4 regions of the Rhizobium sp. BR 314 genome follow, and region 1 is predicted to be linked to each of the others. Evidence: predicted binding sites of a transcription regulator. Region 1 holds the regulator's gene; each other region holds the start of a gene.
What was found. The regulator LexA, encoded in region 1, represses DNA repair genes until DNA is damaged. The targets are predictions, from matches to a motif close to TGTTCNNNNTGTGTTCNG.
Positions count from the first base shown of each region.

Region 2: recA (recombinase RecA) is a predicted target of LexA. The motif match lies at 2,119-2,136, and genes of this name have one in related genera.
Region 3: ruvC (crossover junction endodeoxyribonuclease RuvC) is a predicted target of LexA. The motif match lies at 2,569-2,586, and genes of this name have one in related genera.
Region 4: QD461_RS13355 (2'-5' RNA ligase family protein) is a predicted target of LexA. The motif match lies at 3,480-3,497, and genes of this name have one in related genera.

Region 1 covers NZ_JARWLA010000009.1:32,229-37,350, reverse strand. The annotation lists gene QD461_RS14230 (DUF4131 domain-containing protein) at 31-984, shown strand; gene QD461_RS14225 (ComEC/Rec2 family competence protein) at 894-1,136, shown strand; gene QD461_RS14220 (ComEC/Rec2 family competence protein) at 1,139-1,738, shown strand; gene QD461_RS14215 (hypothetical protein) at 1,738-2,487, shown strand; gene lexA (transcriptional repressor LexA) at 2,468-3,190, opposite strand; gene QD461_RS14205 (VOC family protein) at 3,609-4,496, shown strand; gene kdsA (3-deoxy-8-phosphooctulonate synthase) at 4,493-5,122, shown strand, end outside.
Region 2 covers NZ_JARWLA010000033.1:22,793-27,914, forward strand. The annotation lists gene QD461_RS28720 (pseudouridine-5'-phosphate glycosidase) at 37-963, opposite strand; gene QD461_RS28725 (carbohydrate kinase family protein) at 1,010-1,954, opposite strand; gene recA (recombinase RecA) at 2,195-3,283, shown strand; gene alaS (alanine--tRNA ligase) at 3,456-5,122, shown strand, end outside.
Region 3 covers NZ_JARWLA010000001.1:386,861-391,982, forward strand. The annotation lists gene QD461_RS01860 (metallophosphoesterase) at 1-144, opposite strand, end outside; gene ruvB (Holliday junction branch migration DNA helicase RuvB) at 146-1,186, opposite strand; gene ruvA (Holliday junction branch migration protein RuvA) at 1,340-1,954, opposite strand; gene ruvC (crossover junction endodeoxyribonuclease RuvC) at 2,000-2,527, opposite strand; gene QD461_RS01880 (LLM class flavin-dependent oxidoreductase) at 2,717-3,715, shown strand; gene QD461_RS01885 (DoxX family protein) at 3,784-4,221, opposite strand; gene QD461_RS01890 (tetratricopeptide repeat protein) at 4,325-4,786, opposite strand; gene QD461_RS01895 (MBL fold metallo-hydrolase) at 4,811-5,122, opposite strand, start outside.
Region 4 covers NZ_JARWLA010000008.1:73,720-78,841, forward strand. The annotation lists gene QD461_RS13340 (quinone oxidoreductase family protein) at 1-72, opposite strand, end outside; gene QD461_RS13345 (LysR family transcriptional regulator) at 164-1,045, shown strand; gene QD461_RS13350 (SulP family inorganic anion transporter) at 1,136-2,779, shown strand; gene QD461_RS13355 (2'-5' RNA ligase family protein) at 2,787-3,434, opposite strand; gene QD461_RS13360 (hypothetical protein) at 3,624-3,761, shown strand; gene QD461_RS13365 (methylated-DNA--[protein]-cysteine S-methyltransferase) at 3,899-4,462, shown strand; gene QD461_RS13370 (GNAT family N-acetyltransferase) at 4,493-5,044, opposite strand; gene QD461_RS13375 (DUF4180 domain-containing protein) at 5,063-5,122, opposite strand, start outside.

The sequences.
Region 1 (5,122 bases):
AGCTGTGGTTTTGCGTGGGGCAGGCGGCGAATGCCTAATTTGGAGGCACCGGAGCAGCAGGAGGATGGCCGGGACCTTGCTCTGCCTTCGCTGGATCGTCATGCCGTCGCCTCAATCACCTTGCGTATCAAAACCGGGCAACGGGAGCGTACGCAAGATCAGGTATCGCTGATCGTGCGGTTTTATCTCGCCCTTGGTCGCATGCGAGTCGCGATCGGCCGGCTGATTGAAGAGGAGGCGGTCCACGGTCGCGCTATCCTGCTTGCGCCGATCTATATGGGCGTCGGCGCGATCTTTTGGTTCACCTTTGACAGCGATCCTCCCCTGCAAACGGTTCTGGCAGTGCTTCTTCTGCTGACATGCGGATTTGTGTTCAATAGGGAGGCGGGCCGGTTGCTTCGGCACCTGCTGTTCGCCGGCATGCTCACAAGCCTCGGCATGGCCCTTGCGCACTGGGAAAGCTGGCGGGCTTCGACCATCATGCTCGACTCGGCCGTGACGACGACCGTGACCGGTCGGATCGAGAGGCGCGAGACCTACGACAATGGACGCTGGCGGTACATCGTTAAAGTCGACGCGACCGAGAATCCTTCCATTCACAGGCCACCGGAGCGCGTGACCATCTACGTGCGCAAACAGGCCGAACCCTTCAATCTGGGCGACCGCATTCAGGTGAGGGCGAGACTGACGCCGCCCGCCGGCCCCGCATTGCCGCGTCTCAACGATTTCGCCTTCAGTGCCTATTTCAACGGCATTGGCGCGAATGGCTTTGCCTATGGCCCGCCGATACTTTTATCTCTGAGTAGTGACAATTCGGAGACGTCGTGGCTGGCCAAGGTGGACATCTGGCTCGCCGGTCTTCGCAACAGCATTGGGACAGGATCCGAAGGACTTTGCCCGGCGATACCGGAGCCTTTGCGGCGGCACTTGTCGCCGACGAGAGACGGGCGATTTCGGACGACACGACCGAAGCGCTCCGAGTAGCCGGGCTCACCCATATCATCGCCATTTCCGGCCTGAACATGGCATTGTCGGCGGGTATCTTCTATGTCGGGCTGCGCTATTTATTTAGCCTTTTCCGGGTCTTGCCCAGGCTTACCCAACCAAGAAGATCGCCGCCTTCGGCGCGCTTCTGACAGTGACCGCCTATTACCTCATTTCCGGCTTCGGCGTATCGGCGGAGCGGGCCTTCATCATGATGGCGATCATGCTGGTCGCGGTTCTGTTCGATCGACCGTCGCTCAGTCTGCGAAACGTGGCGCTCTCGGCAATCGTCATCCTCATCCTTTCGCCGTCGCAGGTGCTTGGGCCTAGCTTTCAGATGTCCTATGCAGCAACGCTCGCGCTGGTATCAGGCTATACGCTTTGGAAACGACGGCCGCATCGCGAAAATATGCTTTCGCGCTTTAGGTTCCTCGGCCCATTGCTGTTCGTTGCACGCTTTTTCGGTGGGATATTATCGACCTCATTCATCGGCGGCGCATCGACGGCAATCTTCTCGATAGAGCATTTTCATCGTTTGGCGACATATGGCCTTCCCGCCAATCTCGCCGCTATGCCGATCGTTTCTTTCATCGTGATGCCATTCGGCATGGCTGCGATGTTGATGATGCCTTTTGGTCTCGACGGGCCATTCTGGAAAGTCACGGGGAGGGACTGGAGCTCGTCATTCTGGTCGCCAAGACGGTCGCCGGCTGGGGCGGCGATATTACGTTTGGACGTCAGCCGCCGTGGCTGATGCCGACCTTCATTGCCGGCTTTCTGATGATGAGCGTTTTGCGCACCAAGCTGCGCCATCTCGGACTGTTGCTCGCGCTTGCAACGATTGGGGCAGCGGCTTTGGGTTCGGGCGTATCCAAGCCCGATCTCATGATTTCCGAGGATGGTGTCCTGGTCGCACTAGAGCAGGACAATATATTGGCGACTAACCGGGAAAGGCCGCAGGCTTTCATTTTCGAGCAATGGCAAACGGCACTCGTCGCATTCGAACATCAGCCTCCCACCATGCTTGTTGCCGACAGCAGCCTGCCTAAGATCAGCAAGGCCGAGCGTCGCCGTCGATTGAACAACGACGAACAGAAGGCGGTCCGCAGGGCAATGGAGGATGCTCTCGATCGAACCATGCAGGGGCGTTTCGCCTGTCAGAAAGGTGCGTGGTGCGTGGCGATGCTTGAAAATGGCGCCGTGTTGGTAACGATCGAAAATGCCGCCTATCTTCCACCGGCCTGCGATACGGCGAATATCGTCGTCACATCAATACGTCTGCGCCTCGATCATTGTCGCTCCGGCGCAACGCTTTATACAGGCGCGACATTAAGGCGGACCGGCTCGGTCGAAATGGATCTGAGCGGCGACAAGCCCACTGTCCTTACAGCATTCGAAGATCCGCAACGGCCATGGACGCGGCAACGAACCTATGATCGGCGCACGGGGACATTCGGCGCGCCAATCGCGCCGGTGTCACCTGTCAGTGATAACGCCGAATGAGCCCGACAAGCTTGCCCTGAACCTTGACGCGATCCGGTCCGAAAATACGGGTCTCATAGGCAGGGTTGGCAGCCTCGAGAGCGATCGATGCACCCTTGCGACGGAAGCGCTTCAGCGTTGCTTCTTCGTCGTCGACAAGCGCAACGACGATATCACCGGGGTTTGCTGTCGTCGAATTGCGAATGATGACTGTATCGCCGTCGAAAATGCCGGCGTCGATCATCGAGTCGCCTCGCACCTCCAAGGCATAATGATCACCAGCGCCGAGCATATCGGCGGGGACGGTTATGTCATGCGTATTGTTCTGAATGGCCGAGATCGGAACGCCGGCAGCGATGCGGCCCATCACGGGTACGGATACCGAACTGCTGTGATCTTCATGGGTTACTTTCGGCGGAGGCGGGGGCGCGACCGGCTGGAGCTTGCCGAGGCTGCCCTCGATAACGCTTGGCGAAAAGCCGCGGCGCGGCTGCAAGCTCGGATTATAGGCATCCGGGAGCTTGATGACCTCAAGTGCCCTGGCGCGGTTCGGCAGGCGACGGATGAAGCCGCGCTCCTCCAATGCCGTGATGAGGCGGTGAATGCCGGACTTGGAGGCCAGATCCAGCGCATCCTTCATCTCGTCGAAGGATGGCGGAACGCCGGACTCCTTCATCCGCTCGTGAATGAAGAGAAGCAGTTCCTGTTGCTTGCGCGTCAACATCGTCTTGGAACCCCAGAATCAAGAAAAGGTCGTGAAACAAATCCAGAACGGACACTATATGTTCCATATGTGTTCCGCAAGCACTTAAATTTCGTTAAAAGCTTGCTCGGACAATTAAATAATTATCACCCGCGAATGGACGGGCTGTAAAAGCCAGCGTGCTGAAATAGATATAACATTGTGAAAAATATGGGGAATTCCTCCTTTTCAGGCCTAGGTTGACACCGGATTTTTCCGTCTGCGTTCTGGTTCGGCGATCTCGAAATCAAGCCAGCTGAGCCGGCTACAGGGGAGAATCAGCAATCACGTTTGCGCGATCATATTGCGCACTTGGAGCTGTCGTCGCGCGCTTCGCTTTCATCTTGAAATACGCGATGGATGGGCGCAAATCTACCGCCGTTGGGAAAGAGGAGAAGCCATGACTTCGTTGCCGCATCCGCTGGATCATCTCGTGTTGCCGACGATCAACATCGCCCTGGCGCGCGAGCGGCTCGGCAAGCTCGGCTTTACGGTTGCTCCCGATGCGCGCCATCCCTTCGGCACCGAAAATGCCTGCGTCTTCTTTTCCGACAAGACCTATCTCGAACCTTTGGGTGTAGCCTCGCAAGAACAGTGCGAGGCGAGCTTTATCGAAGGCAATGTCTTCGTGGCGCGCGACCAGGCCTATCGCTTTCGCGTCGGAGAAGACGGATTCTCTGCCGTGGTTTTCGGAACGAATGATGCCGTAGCGGATGATGAGCGCTTCAAAGCCGCAGCGATCTCGGCCGGCCCGATGCTGGATTTCTCACGGCCGATGAAAATGCCTGACGGAACGGAAACCGTGGCCGGATTTCGCCTGGCCTTTGCGTCCGACCTGCGTTCGCCCGATTTGCTCGCATTCAGCTGCCAGCGCATCAATCCGCTGCCCACCGATCGCGGTGTGCTTGAGCGCCATGCAAACGGTGTCAGCGGCATTGCGCGGGTAGCGATCTCGGCAACGCGGCCGGCCGCCTTCCGCAGCTTTTTCGAAGAGGTCGTCAGCGGACCAAAGGTATCGGAGCATTCCTTCGGACTGACGGTAAGATCTGCCAATGCCGATATCGAGCTTCTGACCCCGGAGGGCATGGAAGCCTTTTACGACTTGCGGGTCGGCAACGAAGATCCGGGTCTGCGGGCGCGGGCAATCCTTTTCAAAACACGCGATCTTTCCGTGACATCGTCGCATTTCGCTGCTAACGGCGTCACATATACGCGTAAGAACAATCGTATTTTGGCGCGGCTGGCGCCTGAACATGGCGCAGTGTTCGCCTTCGAGGAGATAGCATGAGCACGAATTCCGAAGTGGTTGTCGGCGAGGGAGCCTCCAAGGTTCTGTTTTCCAACACCGCCAAGCTCTCCCTGATTGCCGGTCCCTGCCAGATGGAAAGCCGCGAACATGCCTTCATGGTCGCCGGCGTTTTGAAGGAGCTCTGCGACAAGCTCGGCATCGGCCTCGTCTACAAATCCTCTTACGACAAGGCGAACCGTACTTCGCTGTCGGGCAAGCGCGGCATCGGTCTTGAGAAGTCGATGGAAGTCTTTGCTGATCTGAAGAAGGAATATGGCTTTCCTGTTCTGACCGATATCCACACAGAAGAGCAATGCGCTGTCGTTGCCAAGACGGTCGATATCCTGCAGATCCCGGCCTTTCTATCGCGCCAGACCGATCTTCTGGTCGCCGCCGCCCAGACCGGCCGCGTCGTCAACGTCAAGAAGGGCCAGTTCCTGGCGCCATGGGACATGAAGAACGTGCTTGCCAAGCTCAATGACAGCGGCAATCAGAACATTCTGCTTTGCGAGCGCGGCGCCTCCTTCGGCTACAACACGCTCGTCTCCGACATGCGCTCGCTGCCGATCATGGCGGCGATGGGTGCGCCCGTCATCTTTGATGCGACTCACTCGGTGCAGCAGCCC
Region 2 (5,122 bases), on a different contig from region 1:
GAAACGCCCGGCCCTTTGTCGTGGTGGCAGTACTAGCTATTCCGCGAGAGCAACCGCGATTTCCGCGCCGAGACGTGCATTGTTTTCGACCAGAGCGATGTTGGTCTTGAGGCTGCGGCCTTCGGTGATGTCGAAGATGGTGCTTAGCAGATAGGGCGTGACTGCCTTGCCGGCAATCTCGTCGCGGGCAGCGCTGTCGAGGGCGCGCTCGATGTAGATTTCCATCTCCTCGCGCGGGATTTCGTCGCCTTCCGGAACCGGGTTGGCGATCAGCATGCCGCCGTCGATGCCGAGCTGTTCGCGGGTGGTCTGGAAGTTGGCGATCGCAGCGGGACTGTTCAGGGTCAGCGGGCTCGGCAGGCCGGAAGAGCGCGACCAAAAGGCCGGGAATTCGGCGCTGTCATAGGTGACAACCGGAACGCCGCGGGTTTCGAGTACTTCGAGCGTCTTCGGAATGTCGAGGATGGCCTTGGCGCCGGCGCAGACGACGATCACGCCGGTGCGGGCGAGTTCTTCAAGATCGGCCGAGATATCGAAGCTCTCTTCTGCGCCGCGGTGCACGCCGCCGATGCCGCCGGTTGCGAATACCTTGATGCCGGCGCGGGCAGCCGCGATCATCGTTGCGGCAACAGTGGTTGCGCCGGTGCGGCGCTCGGCGATCGCAAAGGCGATGTCGGCACGCGAGACCTTCATGGCGCCTTCCGTCTTGGCGAGCGCTTCCAGTTCCTCCGGCTCAAGGCCGATATGCAAGGTGCCGTGAATGACGGCGATGGTTGCCGGTACGGCGCCCTTCTGCCGGATGATCGCTTCGACGCTGCGGGCCATCTCGATATTGCCCGGGTAGGGCATTCCATGGGTGATGATGGTCGACTCGAGAGCGACGATCGGCGCACCGCGCAGCTTGGCGGCAGCAACTTCCTTCGAATAGGCGATCGGAAGCAGGGGCGAGATAGGCTGGGTCATTTTCGTTTCCAATTCACTGAAACTATTTAGGCGTTTTGAAGAGGCTTCATGACAGAATTTCGGCCTTGGGAACAAGGGCCAACATCGAGTTTAGCAGTTCGGGCGAGAGATTTTCGGCCGTCGCGAACGGGGATTGCACCGTAATCGCCGCTGCCGCCGTGCCGTGACGAACGGCTTCCGCGAGATCGTGACCGGCAAGCAGGGCGGCCAGAACGCCTGAAGCCAGCGAATCTCCGGCACCGGTGACATCGGCGACATTTTCGACGATGGGCGGCTGCAGGCTGACGACCGCATTGTGCGAGAATGCAATCAGCTCGCGTTTGCCGCGGGTGATGACGCCATTGCGCAACCCGAGCGCCCGCAATCCGCTCACCCATTCACGCGGGTCTTCCGGCCGATGGCCTGTTAGTGCTGCGGCTTCCGCTTCATTGAGAAAGAGATGATCGATGCCGGCAAGGCAAGGTTTCAGTCGCATGACCTTGGCGGGCGAGATTGCGATGGCTGCAACGGGCTTGCCGCCTGCAGCCGCCTTCATAGCGATTGCGGTGAGAGTCTCGGCTGGCAGATTGGCGTCGCAGAGAACGAGATCGGCTGCCTCGAACGCATCGCGAACGGCGCGAATCGCCAGGCGCCGCGGTGAGAACAGCTGGTAGAGTTCCATATCGGCAAGCGCGATGACCAGATTGCCGTCACGCTCGAGGATCGCGGTGTAGCTCGGCGTCTTGCGGTCGAGGAAGACGAAGGGCGTATCATCGACGCCGGCGTGGCTTGCGGCTTCAGCCACCATCTCGCCCGAGGGATCGCCGCCGCGAGGCGAAATCATCCGCACGTCGAAGCCGAGGCGGGCGAGATTGCGGGCCGCATTGAAGCCGCCGCCGCCTGGCTCCTCGAACCATGCTCCGGGGTTGCTGGCTCCGGGCGCCGTCTCGCCGAAAATGCGGCCGCGACGATCGACGTGAGCGCCGCCGAGAACGAGAATCTTCTTCGCCATATGGTTTTCCTCAGCAATCAAAAAAAGCGAATCGAGCCGTCTGCCGACATGGCGGAACCGATCGTCCCAGATATGTAAGTATCTGGTAAGAAAAGAGAAAACAAAAGTAGAACGGAATTCATTTTACCTTTTTCTTTCAATTGCTTGTTGTGCTCTTGTGACTAGAGAACAAATAGAGTACATAATTCTCATCAGCGGCGACATTGCTTGAGCGGCTTCAATAACCTAAAGGTGGATCGAATGTCTCAGAATTCTTTGCGGCTTGTAGAGGACAAATCGGTGGATAAAAGCAAGGCACTTGAAGCGGCACTCTCTCAAATTGAGCGGTCGTTCGGCAAGGGCTCGATCATGAAGCTCGGCTCAAACGAGAACGTGGTTGAAATCGAAACGGTTTCCACCGGCTCTCTGAGCCTGGATATTGCCCTCGGCATCGGCGGCTTGCCGAAGGGTCGTATCATCGAAATCTATGGACCGGAAAGCTCCGGTAAGACGACGCTGGCGCTGCAGACCATCGCAGAGGCCCAGAAGAAAGGCGGCATCTGCGCCTTCGTCGACGCTGAACATGCGCTCGATCCGGTCTATGCCCGCAAGCTCGGCGTCGACCTTCAGAACCTGCTGATCTCGCAGCCGGATACCGGTGAGCAGGCGCTTGAAATCACCGACACGCTGGTGCGCTCCGGCGCCATCGACGTTCTCGTCGTCGACTCCGTTGCGGCATTGACGCCGCGCGCCGAAATCGAAGGCGAAATGGGCGACAGCCTGCCGGGCCTGCAGGCCCGTCTGATGAGCCAGGCGCTGCGCAAGCTCACTGCCTCGATTTCGAAATCGAACTGCATGGTGATCTTCATCAACCAGATCCGCATGAAGATCGGCGTCATGTTCGGCTCGCCAGAAACGACGACCGGCGGTAACGCGCTGAAGTTCTACGCCTCGGTTCGCCTCGATATCCGTCGTATCGGCGCGGTCAAGGAACGCGAAGAGGTGATCGGCAACCAGACCCGCGTGAAGGTCGTCAAGAACAAGATGGCGCCTCCCTTTAAGCAGGTCGAATTCGACATCATGTATGGCGAAGGCGTTTCCAAGACCGGCGAGCTGGTCGATCTGGGCGTCAAGGCAGGCATCGTCGAGAAGTCGGGCGCCTGGTTCTCCTACAACAGCCAGCGCCTCGGTCAGGGCCGAGAAAATGCGAAAATCTTCCTGCGCGACAATCCGGATCTAGCTCGCGAGATCGAACTGTCTCTGCGCCAGAACGCCGGCCTGATTGCCGACCGCTTCCTGCAGAATGGCGGTCCGGATGCCGGCGACGATGGCGATGCCGGCGGCGAATAAGGAATTTCGGGAGCAATTCCCGGCGTAAGACAAGATTAAATGCTGAAACCGGCCGTATTGTCCAAGGGATGTGCGGCCGGTTTTGTTCGTGCGGCTGGACAGCGCCCGGAGCGAACGATAAAAGCCACTGACTTTGAAGCAAGTTGTTGACGGCAGTACTGAAGGGCCCCCTATGAGCGGTGTGAATGAAATCCGGTCGACCTTCCTCGACTATTTTAAGAAAAACGGCCACGAGATCGTGCCGTCGAGCCCGCTCGTCCCGCGCAACGATCCGACATTGATGTTCACCAATGCCGGCATGGTGCAGTTCAAGAACGTCTTCACCGGCTTGGAACAGCGCCCTTATACAACGGCTTCGACCGCGCAGAAATGCGTGCGCGCCGGCGGCAAGCACAACGACCTCGACAATGTCGGCTACACCGCGCGCCATCACACCTTCTTCGAGATGCTCGGCAACTTCTCTTTTGGCGACTATTTCAAGGAGCGTGCCATCGAGCTTGCCTGGAACCTGATCACCAAGGAATTCGGCCTCGACGCCAAGCGCCTGCTGGTCACGGTCTACCACACGGACGATGACGCCTTTAACCTCTGGAAGAAGATCGCCGGTCTTTCCGATGACAAGATCATTCGTATCGCTACCAATGACAATTTCTGGGCGATGGGCGATACCGGTCCTTGTGGGCCCTGTTCGGAAATCTTCTACGATCACGGCGATCATATCTGGGGTGGCCCTCCCGGTTCTCCGGAAGAAGACGGCGACCGCTTCATCGAGATCTGGAACCTCGTCTTCATGCAGTTCGAGCAGATCACCAAGGAACAGCGTGTCGACCTGCCGCGTCCGTCGATCGACACCGGCATGGGCCTCGAGCGCGTTGCCGCGGTTCTGCAGGGCAAGCATGACAATTATGATATCGATCTCTTCCGTGCGCTGATCGAAGCTTCGGAAGAGGCGACCGGCGTCAAGGCCGAGGGTGAGCATCGCGCCAGCCACCGCGTCATCGCCGACCATCTGCGCTCTTCCGCCTTCCTGATTGCCGATGGCGTGCTGCCGTCGAACGAAGGCCGCGGCTACGTGCTTCGCCGCATCATGCGCCGCGCGATGCGTCATGCGCAGTTGCTTGGTGCCAAGGAGCCGCTAATGTGGAAGCTGCTGCCGGCGCTGATCCAGCAGATGGGCCGTGCCTATCCCGAGCTGGTTCGCGCTGAGGCGCTGACCTCCGAGACATTGAAGCTGGAAGAAACCCGTTTCCGCAAGACGCTGGAGCGCGGCCTGTCGCTGCTCAACGATGCCTCCTCGGACCTGCACAAGGGCGACAGCCTGGACGGCGAAACCGCTTTCAAGCTCTACGACACCTATGGCTTCCCGCTCGATCTGACGCAGGATGCATTACGCGCCCGCGGCATCGGCGTCGATACCTCCAGCTTTACCGACGCCATGGAGCGCCAGAAGGCAGAGGCACGTTCGCATTGGGCCGGCTCCGGCGACAAGGCGACCGAAACCATCTGGTTCGAGCTCAAGGAGAAGCTCGGCGCGACCGAATTCCTCGGCTACGACACGGAAACGGCCGAGGGCGTGATCCAGGCGATCATCAAGGACGGCGTCGCGGTTGACAGCGCGTCTGCCGGCGAGAAGGTGCAGGTCATCGTCAACCAGACGCCGTTCTACGGCGAGTCCGGTGGTCAGATGGGCGATACGGGCGTCATCGCAAGCGACCACAGCAAGCTTGCTGTTGGCGACACCCAGAAAAAGGGCGAAGGCCTTTTCGTTCATAGCTCGGAAGTTTCTGAAGGTAAGATCAAGGTTGGCGATGCCGTCGTGCTGACGGTCGATCATAACAG
Region 3 (5,122 bases), on a different contig from region 1:
CGGCGTCCATCCCGGCGGCGTCAGCGCATAGCGGGTCACATCCAGCCTGATGACGGGCTCATAGCCGAGTGCATAGCCTCCAAGTGCCATCAAGCCGAATACGCTGCCGCCGAATAGCTTTAAAAAGGCACGACGGCCGAGCAACTCAGTCCCCCTCCTGGAACAGCCGGAACTGGGCTGCCTCCAGATCCTTGGGCGGCTGCATATCGAGATGCTTCCAGGCAATCGCGGTCAAGACGCGGCCGCGGGGGGTGCGCTGAATGAAGCCCTGCTGGATCATATAGGGCTCGATAATATCCTCGATTGCATCGCGCGGCTCGGAAAGACCGGCAGCGATGGTTTCGATGCCGACGGGGCCGCCGCCGAAATTGACGGCGATCATGTTGAGGTAGCGCTTGTCGAGCTGATCGAAGCCGACATTGTCGACGAGAAGCCGTGTCAATGCCTCGTCGGCAACCTCCCGCGTCACCGCCTCGACCTTGGCCACTTCCGCGAAGTCGCGCACGCGGCGCAGCAATCGGCCGGCGATACGCGGCGTGCCGCGGGCTCGGCGCGCAATCTCGCGCGCACCCTCATCCGTCATGCCGAGGCCCATCAGCCTGGCGCCACGCCGCACGATCAGTTCCAGCTCCTCGACGGTATAGAAGCTCAGCCGGACAGGAATGCCGAAGCGGTCGCGCAGCGGCGTCGTCAGCAAGCCGAGACGGGTGGTGGCGGCAACCAGCGTGAACTTGGCGAGATCGATCTTCACCGAACGCGCCGCCGGCCCTTCGCCGATGATGAGATCGAGCTGAAAGTCCTCCATGGCCGGATAAAGGATTTCTTCGACTGCCGGGTTGAGGCGGTGAATTTCGTCGATGAAGAGCACGTCGCGCTCTTCGAGATTGGTGAGCAGCGCCGCAAGATCGCCTGCCTTGGCGATGACCGGGCCGGACGTGGAGCGGAAGTTGACGCCGAGCTCCTTGGCCATAATCTGCGCCAGCGTCGTCTTGCCGAGACCGGGTGGGCCGACGAACAGCACGTGGTCCAGCGCTTCACCGCGCCCCTTGGCCGCCTCGATGAAAACCTTTAGATTGGCGCGCGCTTCTGCCTGGCCGGTAAACTCGTCCAGCGATTGCGGCCTGAGCGTCGCATCGATGTCTTCGCCACGCTTTTCCGGCGATATCAGACGTGCGGCTTCACTCATGTCAGCGGTTCCATTCCAAATATGCGTTTCTCGGCGCTCCTGCCGAAGGCGGCGTCCATTCCGCCACGCTCAAGATAGTCTTCGACGAGAGAGCACTCCATGGCGATCTCGCGATTTTGAGACAATAGTAAGGAACGCGGAGGGTGCAAAGCCTCAACGCGACAGTTCCTTTAGGCCAAGACGGATCAGCTTGGCACTATCGGCGCCATCGCCGGCAGTCTTCAAGGCTGCGGCCACGGCATTGGCGGCCTGATCCCGCGAATAGCCGAGATTGGTGAGCGCCGATACGGCATCCACAACCGGCGCTGCGGCAACGCCTTCGCCCAACTCCTGCTTGAGCACGATATTGGCGGCATCGCCAGCAAAGGCCGGCGCCTTGTTCTTCAGTTCCGTTACAATGCGCATGGCAACCTTCGGGCCGACGCCCGGCGCCCGTGAAACGGCGGCGCGATCCTGAAGCGCGATCGCATTGGCAAGCTCGGCCGGCGTCAGCGTCGACAACAGCGCCAGAGCCACCTTGGCACCGACGCCTTGAACCGTCTGCACGATGTTGAACCACTCACGCTCAAGCGCCGTCATAAAGCCGAAGAGCCGGATCTGATCTTCACGGACATAGGTCTCGATGAAGAGAATGCATGCCTCGCCGACGGAACCAAGCTTCGACAGCGTCCGAGCGGAACAATAGGCGACGTAACAGACGCCGTGCACATCCACGAGCACATAGTCTTCGCCGATCTCTTCGATTGTGCCTTTCAGCTTGCCGATCATGAATGGTGTCCGTCAGGAGTGGGTTTAGCGAACGGGTTGAAGCGGTTACGAAGCCTTCGCGGCGGCCAGAAGCGACGCTTGCCGCAGCCGGCTGGCGCCGCGGTTGTGGGCATGGCAGACGGCAATAGCGAGCGCATCGGCCGCGTCATTTCCCTTGAATTCCACTTTGGGCATCAGGATCTTCAGCATCATGTGGATCTGCTGCTTCTCGCCGTGACCGACGCCGATGACGGCCTTCTTGACCGCATTCGGAGCATACTCCGAGACCGGCAGGCCTGCCCGCGCCGGAACCAGCATAACGACTCCACGGGCCTGGCCGAGCTTCAGCGTTGCCACCGCATCCTTATTCACGAAGGTCTGCTCCACGGCGGCCTCATCCGGCTGATAGCTGTGAACGACCTCAGCAAGCCCATCATGCAGCTGGCATAGACGGGATGCGAGATCCATATCGCCATCCGAAGTGACGGTGCCCGAAGCCACGAAGCGAAGCGAGTTGCCAAGCGTATCAATGATGCCCCAGCCGGTGCGCCGAAGGCCCGGATCGATGCCGATGATGCGAATCGTATTCTGCATAAGCCAACCTATCTTTCGGGCTGAAGATGTGCCAGTAAAATGTGAACAAAACAAAAACAAGACACAGATTGGACCGCCAGCGCCACGCTGAAACATCGTGACGAAATTGCGGCGGCGGGGTTTGGAATAGGCACACTGCACTCCTACATGTGGGTGCGACCCTCCCTTCCACCACGCAGGTTTCTTGCCATGGTTCCCTTTTCCATCCTCGATCTTTCGCCCGTTGCCGAAGGCAGCACCATCCGCCAGTCCTTCGAGAGCTCGAAGCGCATGGCCCAAAAGGCGGAAGAACTTGGCTACAACAGGTTCTGGCTCGCCGAGCATCACGGCATGCCAGGCGTTGCCAGCGCCGCGACTTCAGTCGTGATCGGCCACATCGGCGCAGCGACCTCGCGCATCCGCATCGGTTCGGGCGGCGTCATGCTGCCGAACCATTCGCCGCTCGTCATTGCCGAGCAGTTCGGCACGCTGGAAGCGCTGTTTCCCGGTCGCATCGACCTGGGGCTTGGCCGTGCGCCTGGCACCGACATGCGCACCGCGCAGGCCCTGCGTCGCAATATCGATGCCGGCGCGCAGAGCTTTCCGCAGGATATCGTCGAGCTGCAGCACCTCTTCAGCCCGGCTGACGACAACCAGATCATCCTCGCTGTTCCCGGCCATGGCGCCAACGTGCCGATCTGGCTGCTCGGCTCCAGCCTCTATAGCGCCCACCTCGCCGCCATGCTCGGCCTGCCCTATGCCTTCGCCTCGCATTTCGCACCAGATTCGCTGCTGGACGCCATCGCCATATACCGCGACCGCTTCACGCCTTCGGCCACGCTCGACAAGCCTTATGTGATGGTCGGCGCCATGGGCTCCGTCGCAGATACCGATGAGGAGGCGCAATATCATTTCACCTCTGCGGAACAGCAATTCGTCAATCTGCGCCGCAACGTGCGCGGCCCCTTCCCCCGCCCACGCAGCGACATGGACGATTTCTGGACGCCGATGGAAAAGCTGAATGTGGAAAATACGTTGCGCTACGCCGTGGTCGGCTCCCCTGCGACGGCCGAAGCAAAGCTGTCGCGCTTTATCAAAGACACGGAGGCTGATGAAGTCATCATTTCGATGCCGGTCCATGATATCGAGGCCCGCCTGAAATCGGTGGAACTCTTCGCGACGCTTCCAAGCTTCAAGAAGGTCTCCTGATTTTCGGAAGCAGTCACTTATGCGGTGAGCCGATCTTATATACGCGGCTCACCGAACGACCAACGGGCTCAAGCCACGAGCCTCGTGTTCCAATGACGCCGGATGAGCATGTCGAGCGACAGCTTGCCGGCGCCGGCGACGATCAGCGCGAACATGCCGCCTGCAATCGCCAGATCCTTTTCGAAGTGCAGCAACTCATTGTGGCTGGCGAAGTTGGTGTGAAAGAGCAGCGCCGTCAGCACGCAGAACAGGCCGAGGCCAAATGCCGCCAGCCTCGTCATCAGCCCGAGCGCAATGGCAAGGCCGGCGCCTAGCTGCAGCGCGATTGTTGCAATCGCGATGGGGGCTGGAACACCGAGCTTGGCCATAACCTCCAATGCATTGTCGAAATTGCTGGCGAGTTCGATGCCTTCTTCCAGGAAGAGCAACGACAGCAATATGCGGCCGAACAACAATGCCATGTCGGCCATATTCACAAGAACGGCACTCTCCTCTTCGAATTCCATGGCTTGTCTCCTTCCCGTCGATATCCGCGCGCTCCGGTCCTGCCCAGCGGCATCCTCTCGACCTGGTCGAGCGAAATGCCGCCGGATCGGTTGAAGCTGCGGGCTAGTTGGTTCCCTTGGCTGATATCGCCTTGGTCAGATCTTCGAGCTCTTCGCATCCAGCCGGGCAAAGCTTGGTCAGAGCGGCAAGCTGCTCGCGAGCCTTGGGCATGTCGCCGGTCTCGACATAGAGCTCGCCGAGATATTCATGCGCGCCCTTGTGATCCGGCTGCAGTTCCAGAGCCTTGGTGTAGTAGGTCAGCGACGTCTTGAAATCGCCGGTCTTGCGCAGGGTGAAGCCCATCAGATTGTAGACGTCGGCCTGCTGGTGTTCCTCTGCGATGTCCCTGAGCTCAGTGAGCGCGCCGGCATAGTCCTTCGCATCGATCTTCGCGCGCACCGAGGTGAGGTCCGGCGCATCGGTCGATTCCATATTGTCGACGGCAAAGGCGACGCCTGCCGTTGCGACCGGAAGGATGGCAACGGCGCACAGGCCGGCGATCCCGAAAATGGCATGTCTGAACATGGTATTTGCTCCTGTTTTGGCCGCTCAGGCCTGAATGGTTGGGGTGAAACCGTAGGCATTGCCGTCCTTGACGAAGGTGCCGGAGCCCGGGAATGGAAAATGCGAGCCGCAGATCCTGATCTTGTCGGCGATGACACGATCGATCAGCTTGCGGCGGGTTGCGACGGCCATCGGGCCGTCCTGGTCATAGGCGCCTTCCCATTCCGGATGGGGCGCAAGCAGCGCCGGCACATACATGATGTCGGCCGAAACCATCAGCTGTTCGCTGCCGCCATCGATGAGGAAGACGGAATGACCGGGCGTATGACCGTATGCGGCCAGCATGTGCACGCCGGG
Region 4 (5,122 bases), on a different contig from region 1:
TGTCGCGGGGAGATCGACGGCTTTCATGGCCTCGGGTCCGCCGGGGCCGGTAATGGCAATCGCTAGGGGCATCGAGAAGTCTCCTTTCAGGAGATCTTTGACCATAAACCCCGGCCTGAATAAATTCGGTATGAACTCACCGTACCTGTGCAATAATGCACGGATGATCGATTGGCAGGACCTCCTCCATTTCGCCGCACTTGCCCGAACGGGCTCGCTGTCTGCAGCGGCGCGCGAGCTTGGCGTCGACCATGCCACGGTCGGCCGGCGGATTGCCGCATTGGAGCGGTCGCTGGATTTGCGCCTGATCGATCGGCGGCCGCGTACCTCTCCGCTGACTGCCGATGGCCGCGCCATAGCCGAGCTGGTGGCCGGCATGGAGGAAAATGTCGAAGCCATCAGGCGCTATTCCAAGAGCGCCGTCGCCGGGCTTTCCGCCGCGGTCAAGGTCAGCGCGCCGCCATCGATCGCCGCGCATCTTCTCGCTCCGAAAGCGGCGTTGTTTCGCGCCGAGCATCCGGATATCACCCTGACCATTGCCGGCGTCACCCGCCGGGCCGCGCTCAACTACGGTGAGGCCGATATCGCGGTGCGCATGACGCGGCCGGAGGAGAGCGACCTGCTGGTGCGGCGCATCGGCGTCATGCGCTTCGGCCTCTATGCTGTCCCCGCAGTGGCGCAGATGCCCGATAGCGACTGGGCCTTCATCGGCTATGATTCGGCGATGGAGCATCTGACCCAGCAAACCTGGCTGCGCAGCCTGCTCGAAGGCCGCCCAATCGTCTTTCGCGCCACCGATGTCTTCGGCCAGCTCGAGGCTGCCCGTGCCGGTCTCGGCGTCGTGGCGCTTCCGGCCTTTCTCGGCGATGGCGAGGTGGGACTGACGCGTCTACCGGCAGCAATCCCGTCTCCCGCGCGGGACATCTGGCTCGTCACCTATCCCGATCTGCGCCGCTCGCCGGCAATCCGTGCGGTCATGGACTTCGTCACAGAGATGATCGGCCGCGGCTGCCCGCTGCGCGACAGCGTCGATGCTGCTTCCTAAATCGTCGTTTTCAGGACCTATTTTGTTGTTGCAGCGTAGCGGCGAATCTCTATCCATAGATGGATGGGCCATACTTACGGTCGGTGATCGATGACGAAGCTGGGCAGTTGGTTCGTAGTAGACAAGGCGGATCTGGTCGCCGGCATATCGGTTGCCGGGCTGATGCTGCCGGAAGCGGTGGCTTACGCCGGCATTGCCGGGCTGCCGCCGCATCGAGCCATCCTTGCCGGTATCGCCGGATGTCTGATCTATACCATATTCGGCCGCAGCCGCTTCGCTATCATTTCCCCGACATCCTCCTCCGCCGCCATTCTTGCCGCGACGCTGGCGGTCGTGCCGGGCGATGTCACCGTCAAGACGGGGCTTGCCACCGTCGCAGTCGCGCTTGCGGGGGCCCTCTTTGTGGTCGCTGCCCTGTTGCGCTTGGGCGGCATCACCGGTTTCATCTCACGGCCGGTGCTGCGAGGCTTCGCGTTGGGGCTGGCGATCACAATCATTCTCCACCAGCTGCCTATCCTTGTGGGGGTGCCTGTGCAGGGCTCGAACATCTTCACCTATGCGGCGGCGCTATTCGGCGCGATCCTGCAATGGAACCCGATCAGCGTTGCCGTCGGCGTTGTGGCGCTGACGGCATTGCTGCTGCTCAAGCGCATCCCCAGCATTCCCGGCGCCTTCCTGGTGCTCGCGGTCGGCATTTTCGCCTCATACCTGTTTGGCCTTGAGGCGCACGGCGTCAAGCTCGTCGGCACCATAGAAATACTGCCGCAATGGCCGTCGCTGCCCGATGCCGGCTGGACGTCTTATTCGCGGCTGGTCCAGTTTACGGTACCGCTTGTCCTCATCCTTTTTGCCGAATCCTGGGGCACCATGCGAGCTCTGGCGCTGCGCTACGGCGAAACGCTGGAGGTCAATCGCGAACTCGGCGCGCTCGGTGCCGCCAACATCGCCAGCGCGCTCGTCCAAGGTATGCCGGTTGGCGCTGGCTTTTCAGCAGGTTTCGCCAGCGAGGCAGCCGGCGCAAAGACACGGGCTACCACCGTATTCGCCGCCATTGGCCTTGCCATCCTGATCGCCTGCGCCGGACCGCTGGTGGCGCTCTTGCCCGAGCCGGTGCTTGCAGCCGTGGTGATTGCGGCGCTCACCCATGCGCTCGATCCAAGCCCCATTCTGCGCCTGCGTCGTCTGCATCGCGATTTCTACGTGGCGCTAGGCGCTGCGATCGGTGTGCTGATCTTTGGCGTGCTGAACGGCATGCTGCTGGCAATTGCACTGTCGCTGGCGGCCATGATGCATCGTCTGGCGTCGCCCTATGTCGCCCGTCTGGGGAGGCTTGGCGACAGCCACAACTTCGTTGATGTCAGCCGCCATGACGAGGCATCCGAGACCGCTGGTATCGCCGTCTGGCGCCCCGGCGAGACGCTGTTTTTCGGCAATGCCGACACGATCTTCGGCGAGATTCTGTCACGCAGCCATAGCGAGGCAGGGATGCGTGCCGTCGTCCTCAGCCTGGAAGAGAGCTTTGACCTCGACAGCACCGCGATGGACGCCCTGATGGAGTTCGATGGCGCCATGCGCCGCACCGGTATCCGTCTACAGTTCGCCCGCGTGCATGATCGCGTTCGCGACCTGATGACCGTCGCTGGAGTAGCCGATGTCGCCAATCGCTGCAGCTTCAGCGTCGATGATGCCGTGGCGGCGGTGAAGTCGACACTTGAAGCCTCTCCCAAATCGTAAGCAAAGGCTACGATAGAGGCCATTCCCAAATATGGCCGTGCTCGCTATCGCCTTGAAAGCTATTGACTAGCATAAGACTCCTGACAATCCACCTGATGGGCCGCTCCAACATGGATTCTGGTAGAACACGGCCACAGTAGAATAGAGTCATATGTGGCTCATAGGATTCAGGGGCTTCAGTGTCAAAACCGGCGCACTGCAAAGCGGCATACAGTTCTCGACGCAGCATCTTCAGTTCCTCGTTTCCCCGCCTACGCCAGAGCACATACTGGTGATTACCGCGCCCACCGAAGGTGGCGACGCAATCATATACAAGTTCGAATGAGGACATGTAGATGGTAGATGCCGCGTCCATGGCAGCGACGATCGCCTCTTCCCGAGCGCGATGCGCAACGTCTAAGGGGTAGATGGTCGTATGATAGAGATCATACTGCCTTGGTTCGCGCCGCAATCCGTTTCGTCGGCTCTGGTCCCATGTCATTTCCGCCGTTAGCTTGGCGATTTTGGAGGTTGGTAGCGCCGCAAAATAGAGAGCTTGGCCATGCTTCGGCATGTTTCTGCCTTTACGCTTTATGGGCATCCCCCCTAGATCGAGGGACATCTGGTCGCTGTGATACAAAAAATTGTTCAAAGCCGATTTGGCTTTGCCTCCCATTATTTTTGACACTTCTAATGTTTATCTTTGATAGACTCTAAAATCAAGAACGAAACATGAACATTATCGGAGGTGTACGTTGCAAACCATGCATCTCATTGGAAGAGCGGCCGAATAAAAAGTCGGTCTGACCTGTTCACTCCAAGCTCGGGTCTTCATGCCCGTCGTCAGCAACAGGGAGTGACAATCATGCACACCAGATCTGTCTTTACGGTCCTCTTCCTCGTTTTCATCGGCCTTGGTGTCGCGTCCTGCACTACCTCGGGCGATCACAATTCCGGCGGCGGCATGACGCTGAACGCACCTCCGACCGGCGGCGGATATTGATTTCAGGATTGTCGTTATCTGAGCGTCGCTCCATCACCGTCAAAACGGTGGCAATTCCTGTTCTTCGCAAGAATCGGGTTGAATTCGTCGTGCCTGAGGACGATTTTCATGACAAGTGGAAACACAGGGGCTTTGTCATGAGCGAGGCAAGACAGCATTACTTGATTTTCGAAACCGCCGGCGGCTTCTGCGGCATCGCTTGGAACGATGTCGGCGTCTTGCGCTTTCAACTGCCGACAAAGGATGCAAACTCGACCGAGCGACTGCTCTTGCGCCGCTTGCCAAATGCGCAGCCCGGCACGCCGGTGCCCGAGATCGCGGAGGTGGTTGCGCAGGTGAAGCGCTATTTCGCAGGCGAGGAGATCGACTTCTCAGGCGTTACGCTCGACCTCGGCGAACAGGATGATTTCTTCAAGCGGATATACGATGCCGCCCGGCAGGTCGGCTGGGGTCACACGACCACCTATGGAACGCTCGCCAAGCAGCTTGGCGCCGGCCCGGAAGCTGCGCGCGATGTCGGCCAGGCCATGGCGAAGAACCCCGTCGCGCTGATCATTCCCTGTCATCGCGTTCTGGCCGCAGGCGGCAAGATCGGCGGTTTCTCCGCGCCGGGTGGCTCGAATTCCAAGGCACGCATGCTGGAGCTAGAAGGCGTTCAGCTTGCACCGCCAAAGCCGGTCCAGCAATCGCTAGAGTTCTAAGCTACAGTCCAGTCCAGGGATGCGGCGAGCCTAGTCTTGCGCTGGTCGGCGAGCCCGGGAAAACAATAGCGTATCCTTGTCGTTGAGGCGCACCGGTGTCGGATCGCGGTAACCGGCCTTTTCCGCAACGCGGATCGAGGCCTTGTTTTCAGGCGAGATCAGACAGACGCTTCGCTCGAAGCGAGGCTGCCCATCCAGCCACGCGGTGGCGGCGGTCAGGGCCTCCGTCGCAAAGCCCTTGCCATGCGCCCATGCCGCCATCGCCCAGCCGGCCTCGGGAATGCTGCGGATCGACGGCTCCATGACCCGGTGAAAATCCGCAAAGCCAAGATCCCCGACATAGCGGCCGGAGGATTTCTCTCGGATTGCCCAGTAGCCATGGCCGAGAAGCGGCCAAAGGCCATGATATGACAGCATCCGCATCCAGGATTCTCTCGACGTCGATACCAGGTTGCCAAAGATATGCTTCACGACCATCGGGTCGCTCCACATGGCCGCAAGCGGCCCGAAATCATCGAGCGTATGTCCGGTGAGCAGGAGGCGTTCGGTTTCGAGTGATGGAGGGGAGGTTATCGGTTTCATGCAAGCCGTTCTTTCAGCCTAGTTTTGAGAGGTCTGCTGCAGCCGTTCGGCCAGTGCTTCTTCGTTGGGCAGGAACCA